2 regions of the Clostridium sp. CS1-1 genome follow, and region 1 is predicted to be linked to the other one. Evidence: riboswitches for the same ligand, from Rfam matches in the RefSeq annotation. Region 1 holds a riboswitch; the other holds the start of a gene.
The links. Region 1 has a riboswitch for cyclic di-AMP ahead of AC0N0V_RS08605 (LysM peptidoglycan-binding domain-containing protein). Riboswitches for the same ligand answer to the same signal wherever they lie in the genome.
Positions count from the first base shown of each region.

Region 2: it holds a riboswitch for cyclic di-AMP, as region 1 does, so the genes downstream of both, AC0N0V_RS22385 (cell wall hydrolase) here and AC0N0V_RS08605 (LysM peptidoglycan-binding domain-containing protein) in region 1, are expected to answer to the same signal.

Region 1 covers NZ_CM148680.1:1,844,184-1,852,545, reverse strand. Annotated here, with positions in the region: gene AC0N0V_RS08625 (putative bifunctional diguanylate cyclase/phosphodiesterase) at 1-700, shown strand, start outside; gene AC0N0V_RS08620 (amino acid ABC transporter ATP-binding protein) at 863-1,585, opposite strand; gene AC0N0V_RS08615 (amino acid ABC transporter permease) at 1,582-2,232, opposite strand; gene AC0N0V_RS08610 (transporter substrate-binding domain-containing protein) at 2,591-3,376, opposite strand; cyclic di-AMP (ydaO/yuaA leader) riboswitch at 3,749-3,875, shown strand; gene AC0N0V_RS08605 (LysM peptidoglycan-binding domain-containing protein) at 3,879-4,658, shown strand; gene AC0N0V_RS08600 (B12-binding domain-containing radical SAM protein) at 5,106-6,452, opposite strand; gene AC0N0V_RS08595 (helix-turn-helix domain-containing protein) at 6,521-6,730, opposite strand; gene AC0N0V_RS08590 (DUF2975 domain-containing protein) at 6,741-7,217, opposite strand; gene AC0N0V_RS08585 (IS30 family transposase) at 7,670-8,362, opposite strand, start outside.
Region 2 covers NZ_CM148680.1:4,739,499-4,747,860, forward strand. Annotated here, with positions in the region: gene buk (butyrate kinase) at 1-725, opposite strand, end outside; gene ptb (phosphate butyryltransferase) at 789-1,706, opposite strand; gene buk (butyrate kinase) at 1,699-2,793, opposite strand; gene AC0N0V_RS22370 (NAD(P)/FAD-dependent oxidoreductase) at 2,873-4,468, opposite strand; gene AC0N0V_RS22375 (CdaR family protein) at 4,471-5,691, opposite strand; gene cdaA (diadenylate cyclase CdaA) at 5,661-6,509, opposite strand; cyclic di-AMP (ydaO/yuaA leader) riboswitch at 6,645-6,773, shown strand; gene AC0N0V_RS22385 (cell wall hydrolase) at 6,776-7,303, shown strand; gene AC0N0V_RS22390 (NAD(P)/FAD-dependent oxidoreductase) at 7,391-8,254, opposite strand; gene trxA (thioredoxin) at 8,360-8,362, opposite strand, start outside.

The DNA.
Region 1 (8,362 bases):
TAAGTTTCAAATATATCTCCAGCCTATTTATAAATCTGGTGATGACCCGCTGCATTACGAAGCACTAATTAGGATGTTTGGTAAAAATAATAATATATTACTACCATCCTCGTTTATACCGTTAGCAGAACGTTATGGACTAATGCCCTCAATAGATCAATGGGTTATTAAAAACATAATTAAACTACTTACAAAAGAGAAGAATTTAAATATATTTATTAATTTATCAGGTATCAGCCTTTGTGATGATACTTTACTAGAGTGGATTGAATTTACCTTAAAAAATAGCGATATAAATCCAAACCAAATTGGGTTTGAAATAACTGAAACAACAGCAATTAAAGATCTTGAGAAAGCTAGAATATGGATCTGTAAATTAAAAGCTTTAGGCTGTCAATTTGCATTGGATGATTTTGGCGTGGGTTTTTCATCTTTTTCATACTTAAACATTCTACCAGTAGACTATCTTAAGATTGACGGTACTTTTGTTCGTGATCTAGATTCTGATTCTACAAAACTCGCTCTTGTAAAAGCAATGAACATGGTTGCTCACGCCCTAGGAAAGAAAACAATTGCTGAGTTTGTTGAAAACGAGTCAATTTGGAGAATGCTTAAGGAGTTAGGTGTAGATTATGGACAAGGTTATTATTTAGGTAAGCCTGCTCCTTTTATAGACATAAGCAATGGTATTAACAATTGAAAGCAAACTATCATAGGTAATTGGTTCTCGAAGAACATTTATAAAATTGTATCTACATTATACAACAATTATCCGTAAAAAACTTAGAGTTACCTGAATGGACACCGTAAGCTTTCCATTCAAGCAACTCTAACTCTCAATTAGTGTAAATTTTTTATATACTTATAATACTTTGCTTAAAAAGTCCTTCGTTCTCTCATTCTTAGGATTACTAAAAATCTCCTCTGGTGCAGCTTCTTCAACTATGTAGCCATCTGCCATAAAGATTACTCTATTAGCAACTTCCTTTGCAAAACCCATTTCATGGGTTACTACCATCATGGTCATTCCTTCTCTTGCGAGATCCTTCATTACTTGAAGAACTTCCCCTACCATTTCAGGGTCTAATGCAGATGTTGGCTCGTCAAATAGCATTATTTCTGGCTCCATTGCCAATGCTCTTGCAATAGCCACCCTTTGTTTTTGTCCTCCTGATAAGTTATCTGGATAAGCCTGTGCTTTCTCGCTCAAACCAACTTTTTCTAAAAGCATATACGCTTTTTCTTCTGCTTCCTTCTTATTCATTTTACCAAGTTCAACTGGTGCTAGAGTAATATTTTGAAGCACTGTTAAATGTGGAAATAAATTAAAGGATTGAAAAACCATACCTAATTTTTCTCTAAGCTTATTTACATTTGCCCCTTTTTCATTAATATCTTGACCATCAATAAGAACATGGCCACCATCTATCTCTTCAAGCTTATTTAAGCACCTAAGCACTGTACTTTTTCCTGAACCAGAAGGACCTATAAGACAAACAACTTCACCTTCATTTACTGTAAAATCTATACTTTTTAAAACTGTAAGATCATTAAAAACTTTCTTAAGCCCTTTAACTTCTATCATATCTTTAATCTCCTCTCTATACCTCTAGATGCATATGTTAATATCATTATTATAACAAAATAAAACACTGCAACAAAGGCCCAAGTTTCAAAAGCACGATAATTAGAAGCAATAATTATTTCACCACTTTGTGTAAGCTCCCTGATTCCTATTACTGATAATAGCGACGTGTCCTTAAGTGAAATAATAAACTGGTTTATAAAGGCTGGTACCATCTTTCTTACTGCTTGAGGCAAAATCACTAGCTTCATAGTTTTACTATAAGGAAGACCTAGGCTCCTAGCTGCCTCCATTTGTCCCTTATCCACAGCCATTATACCTGCTCTGAATATTTCTACCATATAGGCACCTGCATTTAAACTAATAGCTATTACCCCTGCCGTGAATGCTGGTATTTTAATATTAAAGGCTCCTGGTATACCGAAATATATAAAGAAAGCCTGAACTATAAGTGGTGTTCCTCTTACTATATCCACATAAGCTCTAGCTACAACCTTCAAAAATTTATTATGCGCTATAGACATCATTCCAAATAATAGCCCCAGTAAACTTGCAAGTATCAAAGAGACTATAGTTATTTCTAAGGTAACACTAAGTCCAGTTAAAAGATCTGATAAACTTTGTTTAAATAATCCCACTAAATCCAAGTTATTTCAACTCCTTCCACTTTCAACAGCTTATATAGTATCATCACAAATTTAAAAATCTTTGACTTAAATTCATATATAATAACTGAGGTATCTCTGTTATGCGATTTTTCAACTTTAGAGTGTAACTAAATGTATCTCTATCACATAATTTAACTCGATACCATAGTTGATTTTTCATAATAATATCACTTGTTCTTTAAATATATAATGGCGGTATATAAATCATCTACATCCATTCTTCATATACCGCCACTATTACTACTATAAAATGAGTTTCTAACATTAAATAAAGTTTTAATTTCATCTGATGCTTAGAACTAGCTAACCATGAATGTAACCCATTCTTTAGCCAGTATTATTTTTTAATGTATTTTCCTATAATCTTATCATACTCTCCATTTTCCCTAATCTTCTTTAATCCACTATTAAAAGCATCTAGTAGTTCTTTATTACTTCCCTTCTTAACCGCAAAACCGTAGTCTTGCTTAGTTAGCTTATCCCCAACTATTTTTAAACCAGAATCAGAATCTACAGTAATTGCATATCCAATTACAGGATAGTCTTCAAAAGCTAAATCAGCATTTCCGTTTTTAATCTCCTGAATCATGGATGGTGAGTCATTAAAATACTTGATTGTAAAGCTAAACTTGTCTTTATTCTCTTCTGCGTACTTAGATCCACTAGTTCCCTTTTTAACAGCTATCGTTTTACCTTTAAAATCTACTTCTGATTTTATTTTGTCATTATCTTTTTTAGCCACAGCTGATACTCCTGATTCAAAATATCCTGCTGACATATCTAAAACTTGCTTTCTTTCACTTGTTATACTCATTCCTGCTATTGCACCATCTATTTGATTAGATTGAAGTGCAGGTATTATACCTTTGAAGTCCATAGGCTTCAATTCATATTGAAATCCTTCAATTTTTGCAATCGCTTCTAATAATTCAATATCAATTCCAGTGTATTTTCCGTCCTTTTGAAACTCAAAAGGAGCAAAAGTAACATCCGTTGCAATGGTGTATTTTTTACTTGTCTCTTTGCTGGAATCTGTACTTGTAGGGGTACTGCTATTACCACACCCAACCAATCCTACAGTAACTATTGCTGTAATTATTAATTTTGTTAAAGTTTTTTTCATATATGTTTCCCCCTTATTTAAAATGAATAAATATAAGATTATATAAGTTATACTACCAAATGTATTTGCAAGTGTCAAATGTAAATTATTCATTTTATCTTGTATTTGACTTAGTTATTGTTTGTTTATGAAAAGTCTTAAGCAACATTCATTCATATAATGAATGATTTTATATATTCCATCAATGAAACTATTCATAAATTCTTACATTTACATGAATAATTTTACCTCATGGAAATTCACGGATTAAATGTAAAATATATCGCAAAAATCCATAACTATATTACATAAAATGACTATAAACCATAATTTATCCTAATTATCCATAAATCTAGTGTAGAATTAACCTATCATGACTGTTACAATTACACTTACAAACACAAGCCGAATCTCCATATGGAGTACGGGGGATTTAACTATAGGGGTGAATCTTTTTTTAAAGTAGGGGACCTCAACCCGAACCCGTCAACTAACCTCGGAGGCAAAAGAGGAGGATAAAATTATGTTAAAATCTAAAAAACTCAAAGCTTTAGTAATGACTATGTCATTATCAATTCTATCAATGCAATCTGTACATGCTGCTAGCTACACAGTTTCATCCGGTGATTCACTTTACAAAATAGGGAAACTTTTTAATACTACAGCTAGTGTTTTAATGCAAAATAATAATCTTTCTAGCACTGTTATATATCCAGGACAAGTATTAAAGGTTCCTGATAAAACCTATACTGTTCAAAGTGGTGATAGCATTTATTTAATTGCACAGAAATTTGGTATTTCAATGTCCTCATTAAGGGAATCTAATAATAAATGGGACAACAATCTATATATAGGTCAAACACTGATTATACCAATATCAAGTACTTCTCAAGTAACTTCAAATGTTGGACAGGCATCAAGTTCAGTAATTTCTTATACAGATGCTGAAATAGACTTACTTGCAAGATTAATAAAAGCAGAGGCTGAAAGTCAGCCTTATAATGCAAAAGTTGCTGTTGGTGCTGTAGTCGTTAACAGAGTTCAAGACTCTCGTTTTCCTAAGTCAATTACTGACGTTATATACCAAATAGATGCAGGTTACTACCAATTCTCACCTGTGGCTAATGGAATGATAAATAAACCTGCAACTGCAGAAGACAGAAAAGCAGCATTAGAAGCTATTAATGGTGCAGACCCTACAAATGGTGCATTATACTACTTTGATGATAGTACAACTAACAAGTGGCTTTGGTCCAAGCCTGTTGCACTTAGGGTTGACAGGATGGTTTTCTCATTCTATTAAAATGTAGGCCTTAAATAACTTTCAAGGAAACAAAAAGCCAATATTCAAGTATACTTGGCCTTTTATTTTTTTCGGATTACTAAAAATAAAAATCTTATAATTCATTTTGCACATAAGCAAGAGGTTGTTGGTTTGCCAACAACCTCTTTATTTTACCTTATAACCTTTGCTATTTTAAATATGTCATCATATTTAATAACTGATACATATTTTCCTGCTCTAGCATAGTTTCTTGATTTCCTATTTAACTCATCTCTTGGAGCTACCATCATAAGTGGGCATCCCGTCTAGAGTAATTAATGTTACATAAAAAACTTTTAATATGAAGTGCACTTTCAATATTAGATGTGTCTATCATTCTCGGGGCACTTTATCTCTGCTCTTGATGCTGAACAATATAAGAAGGCTCCACACTAACTTTGCCTCAGATTGGGTACGTTCCACCATCTACTTTATACAATAAGTTAACCATCTAAAAAACCTTCCTATATTTTCAAAAGAAACTATATTGCATAATACCTCTGTCAACTTTCCAAACTTCCTATAAAATAAATTAAATGCTAGAAATGGAATCCACTGCTTTTTAGATTTTGGTAGTCTTTTCATTATATTTTTAAACGTGTATACTTCTTTATATATCCATAGATAGCCACTATATAATTCTTTTGCTGTCATATTCTTTGGCTTATATACGACATGTGCAGTATTATAATTTGACAAATTAAAATCTACAATTCTATTTTCCTCTATTAAGGATGAGTATAACTTTGTACCAGGATATGGTGTAAGGATATGTGAAGTTACCGTTTCTATCTTATTTTTAACTATCCATTCTAATGTATTCTTAAATACAGAGACATCATCTTCATCTAATCCGAAAACAAAACTTGCATTTATCATTATTCCCCTTTTATGAATTTCATCTACAAGCTTCTCATATCTCTTTACACTGTTTTGCACCTTGTGAACACTATCTATTGACTTACTATTTATACTTTCGAAACCTATGAATAGACTTTGACACCCAGACTCCTTCATTTTATCTAATAACTCAGGCATGCCCACTATATTAGAAGTAACCGCTGCGTTCCACTTCAGTTTAAGAGGTTTTATTTCCTTCAGTAATTCTTTTGTCCATTTAGGACTTCCAATAAAATTATCATCAATAAACATTATATGCCTTGTTTTTAATGCATTTATATCTTTGATTACATCGGCTATTGGTCTATTAATGTAAGTTTTAAGTACATTTTTGCAACTATTATAGCAGAAATCACATTCAAAAGGACATCCCCTGCTTGTACTAATTATATTAGTATATAAATATTTTTTATTATCAATAATATAATAGTTAGGTGATACTATTTCTTTCCCAGCAATATTTTCTATATCATAATATATCTTCTTAAGTGAATTACTTTCTTTATCCTTAAGGATTTTTGCCCAAACTCTCTCAGCCATTCCCACACATATTGCGTCAAAACTATTAACAGCACCTTCTGAATCTGCTGTAATATGTATACCCCCTGCAATTACTGTAACGTTACGATTTTGGAACTCCTTTGATATTTCCACCGCTCTATTCATAACATCTACAGTGACGGTTATTGCTACCAAATCTACAGGTTCATCAAAATCTATCTTTTCAACATTTTCATTCTCAATAATAACTTCATGTTCTTTCGGCGTAAGGTTTGCTATTGTGAGTAATGCTAATGAAGGAGACATTCTCGTTTTTAACTTTGTATCCATAGGTCTTTTCAGCATTGCAGGTTGAATTAATTTAATCTTCATATTATTGCCTCCTCAAATAAACTTCACTAAGCATTTAAATAATCTACTTGCAGTATTCAACTTCTCATTTATGTATCATTTCTGTATTCTAAAATATCACCTGGTTGGCAGTCCAAAGCTTTGCATATTGCCTCTAGAGTTGAAAATCTAATAGCTTTTGCCTTTCCATTTTTCAATATAGATAGATTGGCCATGGTTATTCCAACCTTCTCTGTGAGTTCTGTTACACTCATTTTTCTTTTAGCCAGCATCACATCAATATTAATTATAATAGCCATGTTAATCACCTCATACTGTTAAATCATTTTCTGATTTTATGTCAATAGCATCTTGTAAAAGTCTTTGAAGAACAGCAGCGAATACAGAGATTACCATCGAAGCAAAGATAGGTACCATTCCTATTATTATGAGTCCTGGAGCATCGTCTTTCTCTGCTACGAGATAAACGAATGGCATCAATATCACATACAGGGTACTGATTATATTTGCACAGTATTTTATATTTTTTAAAGCCTTTACAGAAACTTGAGAAAAAGCTTTGTTCTTGTCAATATAGCTTAAAAGTTTTAAAGCCTGATAAAGAGCAATGAAAAACGGTATAGCTGATACATATATGCCTACTACTATGGGATATAGTATATGGGTATAATTCGGATTTGCTGGATGATTAGCTAACCAAGGCAACCCTAATATACACAGAGCAAGAACTGGAATTCCAATAAGAATAACAGCCCCTTTTAAGAAAATTGTTGAATATTGTTTCATAAAAAACCCTCCTGTATTCCTTATACTGTACACAAAAATTATTAATCTTTATGTTTCACTTTTATTTTCTATATATAGGGTAATACATTTTTTATCGTTTATCAATATATTTTTATTTATTTATGCTACATTTTTATTGAATTGCTCTGTGTTGCAATTGAGAGAAACTCAATAGTAACACAAGATGCCACTTTGTAAATTGAAAAGCAATCTTTGTAACTGACAGGTAAATATTTGTAAACGAAACGCCACTTTTGTATTCGAAATGCATGTTTTGTAAACGAGATGCAACTTTTGTAATCAAAATGCAGTTTGATTTTTCACATTTATTGAAGTATTATATTAAAAATAAGCATGCTAAATGGAGATCGACTCCCTCTCGATTTTTTTGTAATCGGAAAATCCACCCCTTAATTTCTTGATAGATTAGTGGTTGGCGGCACGCATTTTTATTATTTTTTTAGAAGAGTAGACTTTAACATGATGTCACTGGCGACAACCGGTGCGCATCCAAGTTTATGCAAAACCTCTTCTCCGTGATAAAAGCTGAATGTTTCGTATGGACTGCGATTATTCAGCTTTTTTCTTTTGTATGAATTAATATGATCCATCATTAGGTTGATATCTTCCTGGGTAAGGTTATTAAAACTTGTTCCTTTCGGAAGCACTCTTCGTATTAGTTCATGATTTACTTCAATAGCTCCTTTTTGATAAGGGCTACCTGCATCACAGTAAAATACATTAGTACGACAAAATGGTACAGATTCCCGATATTCTATTGCTTTAGGATTTGAGAACTCACTCCCATTATCCGTGAGGATAACAGGAAAAAGTCTACTGAAAGTGTCTTTTGTCAGTCCTTTATCAAGCTGATCAAAAATGTCAGTTACAGACTTTGAGGTGTTTGCATCTCTTAAGAATGCCAGCATTAAACTACAATCCACGAAGTGAATGGTCAAGAGGCATTTACCACCTTTGCTACCAATCACAGAATCCATTTGTACCACTGCAGTATCAGGGGTCTTTTCAATAAACGCACAAAAAGCTTCATAATTGCGACCAATGCGACAGCCTTTATCTACTTTGAATTCAGGCTTCTTATAACGCTCACGGAACTTGACTTTTCTCGGAAGATCAATGTTCCT
Region 2 (8,362 bases), 2.2 Mb from region 1:
ATCTTTTTCTTTATTTCTTCAATTGTATACTTACCACTGTAACAAAGCTTAACTAAATCTCCTACAGGTACTCCTCCTGATCTCTCAGGTGAGAATGGGCCTTCTCCATCTAAGGCATTGTTTACATCAACAACATTTCCACTCTTGTGAGCTCCAACAGATACACCACCACCCATGTGTGTAACTATTAGATTTAAGCTGTCATAAGGTTTATTGCTTTCTTTAGCATATCTTTTTGCTACTGCTTTTTGATTTAATGCATGAAATATACTCTTTCTTTCTATTTCTGGCATACCTGATATTCTTGCAACTTCGTCCAATTCATCAACAACAACAGGGTCAACAATGAAAGCAGGTATATTTAAAGATGTTCCTATTTCATTAGCTATTATTCCACCTAGATTTGATGCGTGCTGTCCCTGAACTCCAACTTTTAAATCTTCAAGCATAGCATCATTTACAGCATAAGTACCACTTACTATTGATTTTAATAATCCACCTCTACCTACTACTGCATTTAATGTATTTATATCAAAATTCTTTTCTTCTAAAACTTTTAATATGACATCTTTTCTAAATTGAAATTGATCAAAAATAGTAGCGTACTTTCCTATTTCATCTGAAGAGTGTCTTAAAGTTTCTTCTAGAATTTGCTTTTCATCTTCATATACACCAATCTTAGTTGAAGTTGAGCCTGGATTTATTATTAATAATTTAAATGACATTAATTTTTCCTCCCTTAAACCTTTGTAAAATTTCAAAATATATTATGTAATTATTTTATAAAACTACTTGTTCTTACCTAACTGATTAGCAACTAAAGCTGCCAAAGCAATGGCATTCATTTTTGTCTCATGACTATCGCTTCTAGAAGTAAGTACAACTGGTGCTGATGTTCCTACTAATAATGCACCACTCTTACATTTAGTTGTATATGTTAATGTTTTATACATTATATTTCCTGATTCTATGTTCGGCATTAATAATATATCTGCCTTTCCTGCAACTGGTCCTGTAACGCCTTTGTGCTCAGCAGCTTCTTCTGATAATGCATTATCTAATGCTAGTGGTCCATCAATAATACATCCCTTTATTTGTCCTCTATCATTCATTTTTGAAAGGATTGAGGCATCAATAGTTGCTGGCATATTAGGGTTTACTACTTCTACTGCACATACAGGTGCAACTTTTGGCTTCTCAATTCCTAGTGAATGAGCAACAGTTACTGAATTTTTCACAATATCAATTTTGTCCTTAAGTTCTGGGTACATATTAAATGCAGCATCTGTTATTAATATTAATCTATCATAACCTGGTATCTCAAAAACACCTACGTGTGACATAAGCATTCCAGTTCTTAAACCAACTTCTTTATTTAACACAGCTCTTAAGAAGTTTGCAGTGTCAATAAGACCTTTCATCAGCATATCTGCTTTACCAGTTGAAACTAGCTCAACAGCTTTAACAGCTGCTTTCCTTGAATCTGCTTCTTCAATTATTTCAAACTTGCTTAAATCCATTCCTATTTCAGCTGCAATTTCAGATATCTTTACCTTATCTCCAACTAATACAGCATCTGCAATTCCTTTTTCTTTTGCATCCATTACTGCTTCTAAAACTGGTTTGTCTTGTGCCACAGCTACTGCAATCTTTTTTGTCTCTAAGCTTTGTACTTTTTGTAAAACTTCTTGAAAATTCTTAATCATTTATACACACCTCTTGTTCATAAATTTTTGCTTTTTCTTCGCCTTTTAATACTCTTAATGCACCTTTCATTAATGCCAGCATTTCATCTTCACCTGGAACTAATTTTACTGGAGCTATAAAACTTATCATTTCTTCAATTATATCTGTAAGTTTCTTGTTATAGGCCATACCTCCAGTTAGTATTATCGCATCAATTTTTCCACTTAATACTGTAGCCATAGCTCCAATCTCTTTTGAAATTTGATACGCCATAGCCTTTAGAATAATTTCAGCCTTTTTATCGCCAGCTTCTATTCTTCTATTTACTTCTCTTCCATCATTAGTTCCTAAATACCCAGTAAGCCCACCTTCTCCAACTATCTTTTTCTTAAGCCCACCATAAGTATATTTCCCACTAAAGGCTAGTTTAATTAAATCACCACATGGAAGACCTCCAGTTCTTTCTGGTGAAAATGGGCCTTCCTCATTAGCATTGTTTGCGTCGAGTATTCTTCCATCTTTAACAGGCGATATTGAAATTCCTCCGCCTAAATGTGCCACAACAAAAGAACTATTACTAAAGTCTTTATTTAAATCAGCACATACTCTTCTCGTAACAGCCTTAATATTTAGCGCATGAACAAGTGAACGTCTTGGAATTTCTGGAATTCCAGATATCCTTGCTTCATCCACTATTTCGTCTACAGCTACAGGATCTACTATAAATGCTGGTAAGTTAGCCTTCTTGGCTATGTTATCTGCTATAATTCCCCCTAGATTCGAAGCATGCTCTGCTTGGTATCCTATTTTTAAATCTTCAAGCATCTTTTCTGTAACTTTATAAGTCCCACCTGGCATAGGTCTTAAAAGTCCTCCCCTACCTACAATGGCTGATAAATCTTCAACGTTAACTCTCTGTTTTTGGAGCCAATTTAGTATAACTTCAGCACGCATTTCCCTTTGCTCATATATACTATTATATTTTTTTAGTTCTTCCGTGCTATGTGTTAAGTTATCCGTAGCTATACACTGCTCACCTTTAAATAACGATAATTTTGTCGAAGTTGAACCTGGATTAATTGCAAGTATAAAGTAATGCTTGTACATAAGCGTACCTCCATGTAATCGATTTATTCCCCACCTATATTTTAGCAGAAATATGCTCAAAATTTATTTTTCAGAAAAATTAATATAATGACTTGTATTCTTTCATTATATTTTCTGCAACTTTCAGCCCATCTACTGCCGCTGATACTATTCCTCCCGCAAATCCAGCCCCTTCTCCGGTTGGATACAATCCTTCTACTGAAATACTTTGCAGTGCTTCATTTCTAGATACCCTTACTGGTGCTGATGTTCTTGTTTCAATTCCTGTCAAAACTGCATCTTCACTTGCAAATCCTTTAATTTTCTTATCAAAATTAATAAAAGCTTCCTTTAATGAATCAGTTACACAACCTGGAAGGCATTCTCTCAAATTCTTGAACTCATATCCTGGCTTATAAGTAGGCTTTATATTGCCTAATTTATTAGAGATTTGGTCCTTTAAAAAGTCCCCTACCAATTGAACAGGTGCTTTATATCCTTCCCCACCTAATAAATAAGCCAATCTTTCATAGTGTCTCTGGAATTCCATCCCCTTAAGTGGTGTGTTTCCTTCAAAGTCATCATTTCCTACTGTAACTACAATGGCTGAATTAGCATTTTCTTTATCCCTTTTATAGTAGCTCATTCCATTAGTAACCAGCATACCTTCCTCAGAAGCAGCAGCCACCACCTCTCCTCCTGGACACATACAAAAACTGTATACCCCTCTTTTATCTTTTGTATTGTAGGTAAGTTTATAATCAGCAGCTTTAAGCCTTGGATGATTAGCATACTTTCCATATTGATTTAAATTCATCATTTGTTGAGAGTGCTCAACTCTTACACCTATAGCAAATGCCTTCGCCTCCATGAATATTCCATTTCTATGCATCATTTCATAAGTATCTCTTGAGCTATGGCCTATCGCTAGCACTAAGTTTTCGCATGGAATCTCTTCATTATTTACAATAATAGATTTTATTCTTTTGTCTTTTATTTTTATATTCTCTAACTTGCTATTAAATCTTACTTCTCCGCCAAGTTCAATTATTCTCTCCCTTATATTTTTAACTACTGTTTTTAGAATATCAGTACCAACATGAGGTTTCCCACTATATAGAATTTCTTTTGGAGCTCCAGCTTTTACAAGTTCATGTAATACAAAGTCACATCTTGTATCCTTTATTCTTGTGGTAAGCTTCCCATCTGAAAAAGTTCCTGCACCCCCTTCTCCAAATTGCACATTAGATTCCAAGTTTAATTCTCCAATACTCCAAAACTTTTCTATTGATTTTGTTCTATCTTCAACCTTTTCGCCTCTTTCAATAATCAATGGCCTATAACCTTTTTGGGCCATCAAAAGACCTGCAAACATCCCTGCAGGTCCCATACCAACTATAACTGGCCTGTGATTCATTTTCTTCGATCCTAATATCAATTCTTCATTATATTCTGCTTCTATTTTTATATCCTTATCGTTAGCTTTTGCAACAATCCTCTTCTCATCTTGACATATAATTTCTACTGTATAGTTAAACTTTATATTATCCTTTCTTCTAGCATCAATAGATTCTCTTAATATTTTAAATTCACTAATGTCTGTATTAGTTATCTTTAATCTTTTTGTAGCTTTTTTCTGTAATAATTCTATATCATCATCTATATTCATTGTTATATTACTTATCCTAATTGACATATTTATCCTCCAATATCTTTTTTCTTAATTGTTGCTTTTATATTTACTGGATTTTGTGATAGCTTTGATACCCCTTGAGGGAGATTTAAAACAACTGATACTACATGCTCTCCTTCTTGTAGATTATTTAAATCTACAAAGCACTCTATGCTTTCCATTTTTAGATTGTTTAAAACACTTTCCAAACCTGAAACAACTATAGTGGTTTTGCTATTACTTAAATCAACAGTATAATCATTCCCAATATTTTTAGTTTGTATATCTATATTTAACTCTTTTTGGATTCCTTTATCATAACTAACTTTAACTTTTACTACTCCATTACTATTTATAAGCATTACATCCTTTGGAACTATAAGCTTTGCCTCTTCAGTATCTTTGCCATTTAATTTACTTAAATCTATAGGTTCTGTATCTAGACCGTTTATACTAGATAGTACTTTTTCCTCACCTGCTATATCTATCTTTTCTGGTAATGAACCCATAGATATTATTACCCCTCCGTTTTCTAAACTACCTTGGGTTTTTACACTAATAGGTACACTCTTTATTTTTTTTACAGGAATATTAACTTGCACTGATTCTGGATTAATCTTTACATTTTTAATATATATCCCCGAAGCATTTTCTGCTTGAAGAGGTAATACGATATTTATATCCTTTACTACATTGTTTATATTACATTTTGCAACTACACTATTTATAGAACTTAATTCCTGAGATGGACCGCTAACTTCTACTTCCTTAATATCTAATGTAGGCTGTAGAGCATAAAATCCCTCTTTTGTTTTACCTTCAGACTCTACCTTAATTGGAACAATCTTTTTTATCAAATCATCTAGTATTACCGTAACCCATAGACTCTCATCATTTACAATTCTTATGTTCTGTGGATACCTCTTTACCTCGACAGGTACTCTATTCTCTCCTTTTTTTACAACATAAGCACTCAAATCTGACTCTAGTTTGAAGTCTTCAGGCTTTATGGAGTATATATCTGAAGCATTTCCTCTTATATTTAATGTTATACTTAGCTGCTCTGCTCCAATTGGTACTAATTTTGAAGGTAGTAACATATCTTTGTTTATTACCTGTACTGGAACGATAATTTTTCGCTCCCTTATAGGATTTTCCACATTAAATATATATAACCATAAAACAAAAGACGCTATGACACAACATACTTTAACAACTATTTTTTGATTTTTACTATTTTCATCCATTTTCTCACCTGCTCCCTAAAAGTCAGTTTTCTACTCTGCCTTTTTTTAATTATTCTAATGAGAATATCCTTAAGTTTTTCTTTTGTATAGTTTCTTGTAAGGATACCATTTACTGCAAGTGAAATTGTACCAGTCTCTTCAGATACAACTATAATCAGTGCATCAGAATTCTCAGATATTCCAATAGCTGCCCTATGTCTTGTTCCTAGTTTTTTACTAATATCTTGACTGTTAGTTAACGGTAAAAAACACCCTGCAGAAATAATCCTGTCATTTCTTATGATGGTCGCTCCATCATGTAACGGTGTATTAACAACAAAGATATTTTCTATAAGCGCAGAGGAAACACTGGCATCTAATACTGTACCAGTATTTATTATATCTCCAAGACCAGTTAATTGTTCTATTATTATTATGGCTCCAGTTCTGTCCTTAGCCAAGTTTTCCACAGCATTAGTAATTTCTGTAATTACAAGCTCCATGGTTTCATCGTCTTCCAGTAGATATTTGTCATTAAATGCAGTTCGTCCCAAATGTTCAAGTGCCCTGCGTATTTCTGGTTGGAAGATGATAATAAAAGAAAGTACCCCGATAGTTATTGTCTTAGTTAAAATCCAGTTAAGCATAGTTAAATGAAAAAAACTACTTACTGGAATAAGTAAAATAATAAGTATGATCCCCTTTAAAAGTTGTTCCGCTCTCGTTTCCCTTATCAATGTATATCCCTTATAAAAAATAAAGGAAACTACTAGTATATCCATTACTGACGATATGCTAATATTTTTGATAGAATTAATTACTATGTCTAAAATCTCCACCCACTTCACCATCCTAATAAATAATCCTATTTACAATTATACACTATTTAATATTGTTTATATCATATGTAAATTTATTTTTATAAAATATTAATAAAAACATTATCATTTGTATTTTTTTCGAATTAGTGGGTACAATACCATTAGCCTAAGTTTTTTTATAAAACGCGGGGAAACCAAAATTTTGGGGTGAATCGTATTTTACGTAGGTTATGCCTTTACCGAACCCGTCAGCTAACCCCGTTGGTAATAAGGAGAGGATTTAATTGAAAAAGATTACTTATTGTGTAGCATTTTTGTTCTTGTTATTACTTCTGCATTGCGCTAAAGTTAGTGCAAAAGATTCTAATAACATAGACACAACATTGTTTAATCAAGAGGCTGAAGTCGTTCAAGTTTTTAACTACCTTGATAAAAAAATATATATTACTCAAAATGATATACATCTGATGGCTAAGGTTGTGTATGCAGAGAGTAATTGTGAACCTTTTGAAGGCAAGGTTGCTGTTGCCTCAGTTATTTTAAATCGCTTAAAATATCCTGAATTTCCAAAAACAGTTGAAGGTGTAGTTAAACAGAAGGGTGCTTTTTCCTGTGTAAGAAATGGCAAAATAGATGTAGTTCCTGATGAAAGTAGTTATAAGGCTGTATTTCAAGCATTAAAAGGGGAAGATCCAACTGAAAGAGCTGTATTTTTCTACAATCCTAGGATAGCAACATCTAAATGGATGAAAAATATAGATAAGAAGAATGTAAAAACTATAGGAAACCATGTATTTTTTGTAGTTAACTAGACATATCATTTTTTAGCTAATCATTAGCTAAGCACATATACCAGTAAACCCACCATACTTACAAATGATGGGTTTATTTTAGTTTTACTATTTTTGTCCATCTAAGTAGGAAACCGCATTTAATGCAGCTACCTGACCTTGGCCAGCAGCTCTTAGGTATTGATATGGTTTGCCTGTACAATCTCCCGCTGCAAAACATCCCTGAAGGTTAGTCTCCATATTTAGGTTTACCTTTATATGATCGTTCTCCACCAAAAGTCCTGGTACAAGCTGATTTGGAGCTACACTATCTTTTAACACAAAAACTCCATCTGTAGTTATTTCTTTTTCCTTTAAAATAATCCTTGTAACTCTGTCTTCCCCCTGTATTTCTAAAGGTCTATCCTTAACTATTTCAATGTTACCTCTTTTTAGGTGATAATTTCCTTTATACATAGGAATATAATAAACTTTTTCGGCTAACTCACTAACATAATTGGTTTCTTCTTCTGCCTCTTTATTATATCCTATAATAGTTACTATTTTTCCCCTATATAAAGGTGCGTCACATGTAGCACAGTATCCGACACCCCTACCCAAAAATTCTTCTTCCCCTTTTAACGGTTTAGTATACTCTATTCCTGTAGCTAAAATGATAGTCTTTGCTTCATACATTTTATCATTAACCGCTAAAGCATAGTAATCACCCATTGAGTATATAGCATTTATTCTTTCAAAGGTTACACTTATACCCATCGAATTAATATGTTCCTGAAACCTTTCCTTCATATCGTTTCCTGTTACTTCATATAAGCCTAAATAATTATTTACCTTAGGCGCTTTTACAATTTTATTACTTAAATCTTTACTGCCAAATATAATTATATTTTTATTTCTTATTTTAGCATTTATTGCTGCCGATAGCCCTGCTGGACCACTTCCCACTATAGCTATATCATATCTTTCATTCATTAACCTCACTCCTTATAACTTTAGGCATCATTATTTATTATACTATTCATTCTATATATAAAATGACAAATTAACACTTAGTTAACTTGTCATTTAAATTAATAATTA